Regions from separate parts of the Candidatus Enterococcus lemimoniae genome, predicted to be linked through region 1. Evidence: riboswitches for the same ligand, from Rfam matches in the RefSeq annotation. Region 1 holds a riboswitch; each other region holds the start of a gene.

Region 1 (3,142 bases):
GGGATTTTAGCCTACAATGGTACGATCACAGTAGGGGATATTCAAGCCTTTATCCAATATGTACGTAACTTGACACAACCAATTGCACAATTAGCACAAGTATCTAACTTGCTGCAATCAATGGCTGCGGCTGCAGAACGCGTCTTTGAATTTCTTGAAGAAGATGAAGAAGCACAAACTGTACCAAATCCAGTTAAAATCGATAAAGCCAAAGGTATGGTTGATTTTGAACACGTACGTTTTGGTTACACACCAGATAAAATCATTATCAATGATTTCAGTTCACATGTTGATCCAGGCCAAACGGTGGCGATTGTTGGACCAACGGGAGCCGGTAAAACGACGATGGTCAAACTATTGATGCGCTTTTATGATGTAACGTCTGGCGCGATTAAAATCGACGGACACAATATCAAAGACTTTAATCGTGCAGATTTACGTAAAAATATCGGAATGGTTTTACAGGATACATGGTTATTTAAAGGAACCATTATGGAAAACCTTCGTTATGGTCGTTTAGATGCAACAGACGAAGAAGTTTACGAAGCAGCAAAAGCGGCTCACGTACATCACTTTATTCAAACCTTGCCTGGCGGCTACAACATGGAATTAAATGAAGAATCTTCCAATATTTCGCAAGGTCAAAAACAACTATTAACAATTGCTCGTGCAATTTTAGCAGATAAACCAATTTTGATCCTTGATGAAGCAACCTCATCTGTTGATACAAGAACGGAAGGATTGATCCAAGGAGCAATGAATAACTTAATGGCAGGTCGTACGTCATTCGTTATCGCTCACCGTTTATCAACCATCAAAGATGCAGATAAGATTCTTTACATGCAAGATGGAGATATTAAAGAACAAGGAACACATGAAGAATTACTCGCTGAAGGTGGCTATTATGCCTCACTTTACAACTCACAATTTGAAGAGTTGGATGAGTAAGCAACGCAGTTTAGTCATTTAAGTTAAGCGAAATTCGATTATCTTATAAAAAAGTTAGAAAAGGCGTAGTTAGTCTTTTCTAGCTTTTTTTCGTTGCTGGAAGTGTTTAAATAGTTAAAGTCTAACGATAGTTATCTCTTGTAGTTGAAGAAAGATGATAACTGTTTGTCAGTTTAAAATAATTGACTTTAAATTAAGAAAAGTTAAAGAGTCATAAAACAACTTGAAAAAGATTTATGCTAGCGTTATTATTTAGAAAAATAAATAGAAAAATAACCTTGTTAGGTGAGGCTCCTATACAAACACAGGCTATTGCGCAGAAACGTCGAAAGACGCCAATGTGTAAAACAGGAATTGTCGAATTAAGGCTTTTCATAAAATAGCTAAGAGATTTTCTTTACGTTGTATAGTGCTAAAACTCAGACGATGAGATTGATTAAAAGTCAAACGTCTAGGAAAAAAATGTTTGGCTTTTTTTAGTTGAGTAGATGGCTTGCCTGTTTACTTCATTTTTACCGTCGTAGTACCTGCCTGTGTATTTTAGGAGTGTAGTTTGACGGAAATGACCGCTAGATGTTTCGCTGCTATTTTACTTAGGAGCGTGAGTTTAGTGGTTTTTTCTTTGCTCTAAGGATCAAAGGAATAACTTTGAGCCAACGACCGGCTTGAATATGAAAATGAAGGGATTTATTACATGAATACGTTGAAAGAAAAGAAATTCACTCCAGCTGTTTTAAGTATCGTACTGTTTACTGCGCTAACTTTTTTAATTGTCAGTAATGTTCAGTGGTTTAGCGATTTAGATTCAGCAATCTACCGATTTGATTGGAAACCTAATGGGTTTATCACGAATGTTGTGGCGTTGATTGCTAAAACTGCTACGATCATTCCAGTTTTTATCATAAGTTTACTGGTTTCATTTGGGTTATGGCGAAATAAGCATAAATTGTTGGCAGTCTGGATGAGTAGTAATGTTTTAGTCGTTAGTGTATTGGGGTTTGTGCTGAAGCATTTCGTTGCACGGACGAGACCTGATGTTGCACAATTAGTGGAAAAAACGTCCTATAGCTTTCCGAGTGGACATTCACTTTTAGCAATGTGTTTGGCTTGTTCGCTTATTTTGAGTGTCAAAACCATTTACTCTGAGCAAACCCTAAATTATAACAGATTAAAAAAAATCCTAATTATCTATGTTCTTTTGATTGGTTTAGGACGGATCTACCTAAGAGTGCATTATCCAAGTGATGTGATTGGTGGTTTTCTTTTGAGCTTTGCTTGGGTAAATCTTTCGTATGTTTGTCTTCAACGATTTTTTCTAAATAGAACATTTGCAACGCCGGACTCCAAAAAACGCTTTATCCAAAAAACAGTTTTAAGTTCTTTAACATTACTTTTACTTGTTGTTGCAGGTGCTTCGGTTTATGGTGCTACGGTTTTTAATAATGTTCAAAAAACAGCTGATAAGATCTATCAACCATTAAATCGAGAAAATAAATCTGTAGAGTTGGACAAGAGTGAGCCAGTGAGCTTTTTACTTTTAGGAATAGCGAATGATTCAAAGCGTAAAACTGATTTTCGGGCAAATACGATAATGGTTGTCACAGTTAATAATCAATTGAAGAAAACAACCATTACGAGTATTCCCAGAGATGCTTATGTAGAAATAATTGGAAAAGAGGGTGTGTATGACAAAATCAATCATGCTCATTCATTTGGCGGGGATGAAATGATGATCGAGACTGTTGAGCATTACTTAGATATCCCAATCAATCATTATTTTGTGATCAATATGGATGGTTTAGCTGCGTTGAGTGATGCTGTTGGCGGTGTTACAGTCAATAATGATTTTGAGTTTGATGCAGAAGGAATTCATTATCCAAAAGGGGAGCAGCATTTAGGCGGTTGGGAAACATTACAATACGCAAGAATGCGCTATGAAGATCCGTTAGGTGATTACGGCAGACAAAAAAGACAGCGAGAGGTCACGATTCAGCTGACGAAAGAATTAACTTCAATGAAGAGTGTTCTTCGATACCAAGAATTATTAGATGTCATTGGCGAAAACGGACAAACGGATATGACACTCGATCAAATGATTTTATTGATGAAAAATTATCAGAAAGCCTTAAACAACATTGAAAGTTATCAGATGCAGGGCGAAGGTTTTACTGGAGATGGTTATACAGGTGAAGAA
Region 2 (3,142 bases), 690 kb from region 1:
AATCATCGTAACAAACATTGTCCCGATTCCTAAAATAGTCCATAAAAGCTGCTTTTTCAATAATGGAGCAATAGATTCAACAGTCGGATCAGCATAGAACGCGCCATACTGTGCAACAAAACCAATGAGTATCAAAAGAAAAACGGGTAAGAGGAGGGCGTAGTTTACGGGTTCGTTAGTTTTAGCGATTGTTTTTCTCATACGTTTTCTCCTCGTTGGCGATCCCATTCTCGAATTTCTGAGCCTCGGGCGTTTAACGCAATGCCTAGTGTCGTACTCAGAATCAGCAAGCTAGATCCACCATAACTAATAAAAGGAAAAGTCAGTCCCGTCATTGGAATATAGCCTAAAAGACTACCGACATTTACAGCAACTTGAAGGCAAATCAAGGTGCCACAACCAATATAAAGGTAAGAATAATAAAGATTTTTTGATTTTATAGCTAAAAGGAACAAGCGAGCGGCGATGAAGAAAACTAAAAATAAAATCCCCAAAGAAAAAATTAATCCCAGCTCTTCAATACAAATTGCAAAGATAAAGTCTGTATCTGCTGCGGGCAAATAGCCTTTTTTTTGAATGCTGTTGCCAAGACCACGTCCCCAGAAACCGCCATTATGCATTGCGTAGTAAGCGTTGGATGTTTGAAAACCTTTACCCGTTGGATCGATAAAAGGATTTTGCATGACCTCAAAACGAGTAACTAAATAACTGAATTTTTCAGGCATCCAGTCAGTTGGAATGGAAAGCAAAAGGACGGTTCCCAAGCGTTTTATTACGACAAAACCAAGTAGGGAAAGTGACATAAACAACGGAGAAAGACCGCTTGATAAAAACAAAACTGAAACCAAAATAAAAATCATGGATGCCCCGGCGATATTAGGTTGAAGTGCGACTAGCAACATGAAGAAGCAGCAAATCAATAGTGAACGCTGATGGTTTTTGAATGAAAAGGGAACTAAACGATCATTTTTCGCAAGGTGAGCTGCAACATAAAGAATCAGTATTAGTGGAACTAACTCGGAGGGTTGAAATAATAGCACTCCTAAGTTGATCCAACGTTTAGCGCCGCCAACGCTAGTACCAATCAGTGGTAAGGTCACTAACGTTAAGAAGGTCAATACAAGTAAAAGGCTGATAATACTTGGCTTGCGAAAGACATTTAAATTGATTCGATAAACAAATGCCATACAAATTAAACTAAAAAGAAAGTAAGTTGTTTGTTTGATGGCTTTGCTAGCTGTTCCAAGATTGCTGTCTAATAAGTGATAAGAGCTAGAACTGTAAACCATTAAAATCCCGATAATACAAAGAATAAAGTATGGGGTTAGGATGTAAAAGTCTAAATAATGTAATTTGGATAAACGTTTTGGTTGATTCATTTTTTATTCCTCGCTAATCATTTTATTGATCATCAAATAAAGTGTGCATTAGGAATCGACTTAGATGTCGTTAAAAAAGTTTTTTCTGCTGTAAACAATGAAGTGTCTTACTTACTTGATAAAGAAAAATAGAGTAGCTTGCTCGAATTTCCTTTATTCCAACCTAGTTTCACCCCCAAAACCTATAGAATACACTGTCACTATTTATCAAAACAAAAAAACTTCGCTTAAATAACTCAGCGAAGGGGGATTGATTTCAGCACAAATAGAGCTTTCTCATCATTCTCATCGTTGAGTTTTAGCACTATGAAACGTAAAAAGCAGAGCTTTTAGCTACTTTGTGAAAAGCCTTAATTCGACAATTCCTGTCCTACCCATTCCTGTCTTTCGACATTTTTGAGCAGTAGCCTGTGTTTTCATAGGAGCCTCACCTAACAAGTTATTTAGATCGCCTTAAATATAGTGAATATTTAAGGAGAAGTCAATTGGGTAAAGGTTAATTTTTTTATAAGTATAGAAGTAAAGAGCAACATGTATTTTGATTTGACGGGAATCTGGCTGTTCTTGTTTGCTTGATTGCTCGTTGCTATTTAATGACTAACTTTATATTTTCTTAATCTTAAAATGATAAATGACATAGCTACAACGTAAATAAGATAAAAACAACCCAAGATAGATTTCTAGTCTGTCTTGGGTTGTTTTTATCTTTTGGCAGCAATTTTTTTTGCTTTTTCTGTATTAGCAAAGTGAAGTTTTACATATTTACTTAATAATTCCATACCACCTTTAGCCAAAACGTTTGCGGCCACTTTATCCGAAGTTGCTCCAGCTCCTGATGGGACTTTCATGCCTAATTCTTTTGATTCTTTATCTAATTCCTCTAAAAACGCCGCACGACTGATGATCGAGGCCGCTGCTACCGCCACATGGTATTGTTCCCCTTTAGTGATAAAATAAAGCTTCTCACTGACTTGATTTTGTTCATTTCGTACATATTTTTTGTAGTTTGCTTCTGGCGTAAATTGATCGATCAAGATTGCTTCTGGTTTCGTCGGTGCAAGCTCATTTAAGAGTAAGTGGATTGCCTGATTATGCAAGGCAACTTTCATATGGACTGCATTGTATTTTGGTTGGATTTGATTGTATTTTTCTGGCTCTACGATCAGAAGTTTGTAAGGAATCAACTCTTTAATAACAGATGATAACTGAACGATTTGAGGATCAGTAAGCTCTTTTGAGTCTCTTACGCCAAGAGCTTTTAATTTTGTCACCATGGTTTTATCGACATAGGCCGCACAAACAGTGACCGGTCCAAAATAACTACCATTACCAACTTCATCACTCCCTAAAACAGAAAGCTGACTGAAATTTGCCGGAAGTGTACTGCTTTTTTTGGAAGGTGAAGCTGACTGTTTGCTTTGAGTAGGCTGCCCCCATTTAGCAGCTATTTTCTCAGCATCTGGACCTTGAAAGACAATTTTGCCAGAAGTATAGGCTGTAATCGTTGTGTTGCCAACTTTGGCAACAAAGTCAGAGTAAGGAACGTGTCGATTTAAACGATGTTTCTCGTAGAATGAGTTCATTTTTTTTATTGTATCTTTGGTTACTTTGATTACCTGAGTTTGGGACATAGTGGTGCTCCTTTCGAATCTTCTTATCTATAGTAAAGCAAAAGAATAAAAAAGTGAAGTAGGATTCTTTGGTGAAAAGTAAAAAATGTATCGAGATTAATCGCGTTTTAATAACGTATATTTGAGTTTCCC
Region 3 (3,142 bases), 530 kb from region 1:
TCAAGTTACTAATTTATTCGATCATTATTTTTGCTATAATATGTAAGGATAAGAACTAAAAATGATGTGTGAAGGGATTTGTAATGATGAAGAAAGCAACAATTACTAAAACAGTTGATTTGTTGGATGGAGGCTGTAATGTTTGTGGCATTATTGAGAATGAAAATTATATTTTGACGATTGATGAGCAGGAAATTCCTTTAGAAGAGCTGACAGTCAACGCATTGATCACAGCGATTGTTTTGAAAAATGGATATAAGCGGAAATATGAGACGGATGTTATTGATGATTATATTTTGTATATAAAAGAAGGACATCAAGTTAGACTTAAGGAAGAGTATAATTTCCTGATTTATTCAAGTGATACAGCAAAAGTAGAAACGCAAGATCAAATAGTGGATGAAAAACAATTAGTTGAAAAAGTGAATGAAATCTTAGAAACGTTATTCAAGCTAGAAGAATTAGAGTTTTGTTTTTAAACTATCAAAAAGGAGTTCTTGCTAATTGCTGTGAGAACTCCTTCTTGGTATTTTTATTTATAAGTATTCTGTTTTTATTAATCTATTTGAAAATAATCAGACATCATCAATTTTTCAAACCGCTCTTGGGATGCAGCAATAGTTTCATCATGATCATAAATCAATAATTTAAAGTCTTCGGTTTTAGGAATATGTCTGAACGTTTCCGATTCTACCAGCAAAATGATTTGTTGACAAAGCCAATCAAGTACAGTTTGGATAGCTTCTTCATCTTCGACCCAATCATCAAATAAATGAAGAGAAGCAAACCGTTGATTTTCATCCCAGTCACCAGTAGTGTATTTCATCGTTTCAAGTTGTTCTCGGTCGTACCCTTTTTCTGTATAGTATTCAGTTGTTTCTTGCCAAAGGTCAACAGTATTGATACAAAGGTTGATTTCCCCTTCTTCATAGATATTACAGTCTAAGGCAAATGCATAAAATGTTTCATCAGAATGATCCAATAAATAATTATCAATACTATCTGTTAAAAAGCTAAAAAAGAATTCTTGTTGTTTCTCTAAAAAGTTTTCCATGGGCTCCTCCAAGCGTTTCGTCTCCTAAACATTGAAACAGATAATAAGAAGAAAGTCTATCTAAAGTTGTTTTTTAAGAAAATATAAAGATTTTCATCGTGTAAAATTTTAGGTAGTTTAAATCATATACATGGTAGCTCTGAGTGTAGAGTAGTTTAAGTCTAATAACACTATCGTGCATAAGGCAATTATATAAAATTTAATTTGACTTTGTGATTCGATACGCTTATAGTTTAAAATGAATTAAATACTTGTTAGGTGAGGCTCCTATATAAACATAGGCTGCTGCTCAGAAATGTCGAAAGACAGGTGCGGGTAGGACAAATTTCGTCGAATTAAGGCGTTTTTCAAAGCAGCTAAAAGCATAGCTTTTTACGTTATATAGTGCTAAAACTCAACGAAGAGAAGATCAAGGTAAGTTGTAAATAAATGGCATAAGTCCATGTGTTTGCCGCTTCTAATCTAATCCCTTCGCTGAGTGTTCTTGGTGAAGGATTTTTCTTTTATCCCAGAATCCATTTAAGCGGCAGAAAGGAATAACTCATGAAAAAATCTGTAAAAATAACGATCATTACCTTACTCTCCATTTTGCTTGTAGTGGTGAGTGCAGGCTGTTATGCAGCTGTATCATTTCAAACAGCGAAAGAAAAAAGTGAAGCAAACGTTTCTAGTAAAAACCAAAATTTTACTGGCGATGAACAAACGCGTGATAAGGAATTGACTGTAATGGTCGTTGGGAATGATTCTAGAGATGACGATGAAGACCAGGGACGTTCAGATACATTGATGGTAGCCCATTATGATGGTAAAACGAAACAACCAAAACTAATCTCGATCATGCGAGACAGCTACGTAACATTTCCTGATGGCGGACAAGATAAAATCAATGCGGCCTATGCATACGGCGGAGCGCAAATGACCAAAGATGTCTTAAAGACAAATTTTGATTTGCCAATCAACTATTATGTAGTGATTGACTTTAAAGAATTCAGTGATATTATTGATGAACTTTATCCAAAAGGCGTTACGATCGATTCTGAAAAAGACATTAATCTCGATGGTGTAGATATCCTTAAAGGAAAACAAACATTGCACGGAAATAGTTTATTACAGTATGCTCGTTTTAGAATGGATGAAGAAGGCGATTTTGGTCGAATCAGACGTCAGCAACAAGTAATGGACGCTTTAGTGGAACAGTCGAAAGATTTGATCCCAATTTGGGAATTACCTCAGGTTGCAGGGAAAATGGTCGGAAAAATCGATACAAATGTGCCGACAAGTTTATTGATCGATTTAGCAAAAGATTTTCTAACTGGCAACGTAAAACCATTAAAGTCATTATCTGTTCCAGTAGAAGGATCATGGAATTTCAATGATTATACAGAATCCGGTAGTGTGATTGAAATCGATGAGCAAAAAAATGCTGAGGCTATCAAGGATTTTATGAAAGATAATTAGAATAGGATTGAGGATGGAACAAAAGTGATGTCGCTTTTGTTCCATCCTTTTTTCGATTAAAGATAAGGCTATTTCTATGCGTTGGCTTCAAGCTTGTGCTATTCTTTAAGAAAACGGTTTATTTACTTAGAAGGAAGGGTTTGCTATGAAAGTTGTGATCATAGGAGCTTCATTTGCTGGAGTCTCTGCGGCTTTAGCTATCAGAAAAAAACATCCAGAGGCTGAAGTTATTTTAATGGATAAGCAGCAAACAATCGGCTATTTACCTGGCGACATCAATCTTTATTTTAATGAGACAATCAATCCAATCGAAACGGCTCAATTTATTTCAGAACAAGAGTTAGTAGATCAGGGACTAACGTTATTGTTAAATGCAGAAGTTGTTAGAATAGACGCAAAGCAACATATTATTAACTATGAAAAAGAAGCACTTGAGTCGTTTATCTCATTTGATAAACTTATTTTAGCAACAGGCTCTAGTCAATGGTCGCAAAATATTCTCGGCAGCGACTCAGATAAAGTATTGAAATATAAATTTTTACCTGGTGTGCTACAAGCAATCGAGCAATTAGAAAATAGCCGCAAAGTAGCGTTGATCGGTGGTGGCCAAATTGGAGCTGAAGCAGCCGA
Region 4 (3,142 bases), 940 kb from region 1:
ATTATTCTCATTTTCAAGCACCTGTTGGTCAAAAAACAAGTAATCCAGCAGTTACGGTAGCTGCGCAAGTAATCTATTACCCGTTTCCACTTTTTGACATGTATAAAAAACAAGGGGTAAAAGCATACAAAGAGTTGATTTTAGCTGGAATTGATTTTCTTTTAGAGGGAAGAAAACTAGTCAATAGTGACTTACCAACTTCAGCAGATGTAATATTGAACCATCAAGCGATTGAAAAAAGGATTATTTTAAATTTGCTACATTATATTCCAGAACGACGTGCATTAGATTTAGATACAATTGAAGACAAAATTCCATTATATAACCAAACTGTTCAATTGGATGTATCATTGATTGCGTTGAAGTTAGCTTTAAAAGAGTGTATGGTTGAAAGTCTTGTTCAAGTAACAGCTCAAAAGGAGTTGCCATTTGACATGATTGAAGGAAAACTAGTTTTTGATGTATCGAAGATTGATGGATATGAAATAATTGCCTTAACTTACAAATAGAAAGATGTGACAAATATGGATGGATTAGAATTAACAGCTTTTAATATTATCAGTACAGTAGGAACCGCTAAATCAAAAGTGATGGAGAGCATGGACTATGCAAGAAAAGGAAAATTTAAAGAGGCAGAACAGCTGATCAATGAAGCTAATGAATCATTACGAGCTGGAGAAAAGGAGCATTTTACTGTAATCACACAAGAAGCAAAAGAAAAAAATGTTGAACTTACACTGCTTTTTATGCACGCAGAAGATCAGTTGATGACAACTGTTGTGCTTAGAGATGTTGCAAACGAACTTCTAGAAATGAATAAAAATTTTTATGAATTAAAAAATCTAGTGGAAGAGTTAGCAGGAAAATGATGACACTATTAGGTGTAATAGCAGGTGTCTGTACCAGTATTTCATTTATTCCGCAAGCTATCCAGACAATCAAGACGAAACAAACGGAAGGGATTTCCCTAATTACGTACATTATGTTTGTCATAGGTGTGTTTTCATGGGTGATTTATGGGGCTTTAAATGGAGATATTGCCGTTTTACTGACGAATATTGTGACACTTATGCCCTGTTCTATTATTTTGTATTTGAAATTACAAGCAGTGAATGGTGTAAATAAAAAAGAGACTGAACGCAGTTAAATCTGTGTTTTAGTCTTTCTTATTTCTTTAGCATCTACTAACATGGCTTATGTTTAATGGTAGAATGAAAGAGTAGATTAGAAACTGATGAGTAAAATGAATTGGAAGTTTGGCTAAGGCTGAAAAGGAGAGTGACATAATAATGGCATACGAAGAAGATTGGTATATGAGACAATTAAAAATGGTCGTGTTTAATCCTTTTAAGAAAAGTTCAGCAGATCAAGTTATGCCAATGATTATGGTGATGGATGAAGGAACAGGAGAAAATTATTCTGTTCCAATTCAAAGTTATCTATCAGAGCTGATTTTGAAACAAGAAGTGAATCAAGCTGAAAATATCTTGTTTTTAGAATCTAAAAACATGACAAATGAGCAATTTGTGGGTCTTGGTAACTGGTTTTATGACCTCGTGGAGGAGTTATCAGATGAAGAGTTAACAATGGCTAATTTTTCAAGAACAGAAATCGCTCAAGGGAGAGCAGAATTAGCCTGAGCAATAAAAAAAGGTATTTTTGAATTATTTCGTTTTCTTTTGACAATTAGAAAAATATGAACTATGATGAATAAGGATTAAGAACTGAATAATTGTTAGGTGAGGCTCCTATTTGGACACATGCTACTGCCGCGAAAGAATCGAGAGACTCTTAGTTGGTTGAACAGGAATGATCGTGAAGGTCATTCATAACGTAGCTGATAAGAAATTATCTACGCCCTATAGTGCTAAAGCTCAACGATAGAGAAACTTTTATTTAAGTTGCTATTTTAACGCACACTCTATTGTTTAGTGTGCGTTTTGCTGTTTAACACAGATTGCGGAGCAATCTGATGTTAAACAGTACAAGGCGACTGAAAGGAGAGTTGTGACCTTTGTATGAATCACAGCGACTGGCTCCGCCAGAGCTGATGATGGACAGTACTTGGCGACCAAAGGGAGCGAAGTTCCGCAAAAAGAAACAAGCGGTCAGAAGAAAAACAAAAGCCCCATCTAAAAAAATCCATCGTTCCAAAATAAACAAAAAGAGAGGAAGAGCCGTATGGAAGACCCCAGTCATTCGAGAAATAAAATAAATGTCCCCTTCATCTTAGAAACGATGGAATTGAAATAACCTTTCTTTTCTCCTTCTAGATAAGATGAAGTGCAAGGAGGAAAAGAAAATGATGAATAAAAAAATAGTAGATTTAAAAAAAGCTACAAAAGATCAAGAGTTAAAAAAACTAGCAATGTTGTCTGAACGAGAATTAATGATGGAGCTTCGGACTTCAGAAAAAGGTTTATCCGAAGAAGATGCTAAACATCGATTAGAAGAATATGGTCCCAATGAAGTTTCTGCACAAAAACCAACACCAGCAATTATTATGTTTTTAGAAGCATTTAAAGATCCATTTGTTTATGTATTAGCTTTATTGATGGTTGTTTCAGCAGTTACAAAAGATTTTGAAGCAGCCCTTGTGATGGGGATCATGATTTTAGCTAGCGTTATTATTGCTTTTATTCAAGAATATCGCTCTCAAAAAGCAAGTTTGAGTTTAAAAGAACTTATTGAAAATACAACTGCTGTGACACGTGCTGGTCAAATAAAAGAAATTCCGATGGATGAAGTTGTACCAGGAGACATTGTGACTTTGGCGACAGGCGATATGATCCCAGCCGATGCGGTGTTGATTTGGACAAAAGATTTATTTATCAATCAATCGTCATTAACTGGTGAATCAATGCCAGTTGAAAAATTTGTAGATGCAGGGATCGATAAAAATTCCGAATCTGTTGCAGCCTTAGATATGCAAGATTTAGTCTTTATGGGAACGGATGTATTAAGCGGACAAGGAAAAGCGATTATTTTGAAAACAGGACAAAATACTTTCTTTGGCGACATTGCTAAAAATGCAACGACCCAACGTGGAAAAACGTCTTTTGACATCGGCTTGACCAAAGTCAGTAAGTTTTTGCTAAGAATGGTCATGATTCTGTTTCCGATCGTATTTTTGATCAATGGG

The links. A riboswitch is a leader RNA that binds a small molecule or an ion and turns the genes downstream of it on or off. The one in region 1 is predicted to bind magnesium.
Region 2: linked by a shared signal. The riboswitch ahead of A5866_RS01135 (FtsW/RodA/SpoVE family cell cycle protein) and the one ahead of A5866_RS04470 (phosphatase PAP2/LCP family protein) in region 1 are both predicted to bind magnesium.
Region 3: linked by a shared signal. The riboswitch ahead of A5866_RS06985 (LCP family protein) and the one ahead of A5866_RS04470 (phosphatase PAP2/LCP family protein) in region 1 are both predicted to bind magnesium.
Region 4: linked by a shared signal. The riboswitch ahead of A5866_RS16945 (hypothetical protein) and the one ahead of A5866_RS04470 (phosphatase PAP2/LCP family protein) in region 1 are both predicted to bind magnesium.

Annotation. Positions count from the first base shown of each region.
Region 1 is NZ_CP147248.1:920,278-923,419, reverse strand. It holds gene A5866_RS04475 (ABC transporter ATP-binding protein) at 1-948, shown strand, start outside; M-box (ykoK) riboswitch at 1,219-1,386, shown strand; gene A5866_RS04470 (phosphatase PAP2/LCP family protein) at 1,643-3,142, shown strand, end outside.
Region 2 is NZ_CP147248.1:227,099-230,240, forward strand. It holds gene A5866_RS01130 (FtsW/RodA/SpoVE family cell cycle protein) at 1-201, opposite strand, end outside; gene A5866_RS01135 (FtsW/RodA/SpoVE family cell cycle protein) at 198-1,379, opposite strand; M-box (ykoK) riboswitch at 1,656-1,825, opposite strand; gene rnhC (ribonuclease HIII) at 2,081-3,010, opposite strand.
Region 3 is NZ_CP147248.1:1,452,380-1,455,521, reverse strand. It holds gene A5866_RS06995 (DUF4809 family protein) at 84-479, shown strand; gene A5866_RS06990 (hypothetical protein) at 557-1,054, opposite strand; M-box (ykoK) riboswitch at 1,298-1,466, shown strand; gene A5866_RS06985 (LCP family protein) at 1,598-2,512, shown strand; gene A5866_RS06980 (FAD-dependent oxidoreductase) at 2,658-3,142, shown strand, end outside.
Region 4 is NZ_CP147248.1:3,546,233-3,549,374, forward strand. It holds gene A5866_RS16925 (alpha-amylase family protein) at 1-509, shown strand, start outside; gene A5866_RS16930 (PTS lactose/cellobiose transporter subunit IIA) at 525-869, shown strand; gene A5866_RS16935 (SemiSWEET transporter) at 869-1,147, shown strand; gene A5866_RS16940 (DUF6483 family protein) at 1,290-1,640, shown strand; M-box (ykoK) riboswitch at 1,725-1,893, shown strand; gene A5866_RS16945 (hypothetical protein) at 2,015-2,215, shown strand; gene mgtA (magnesium-translocating P-type ATPase) at 2,279-3,142, shown strand, end outside.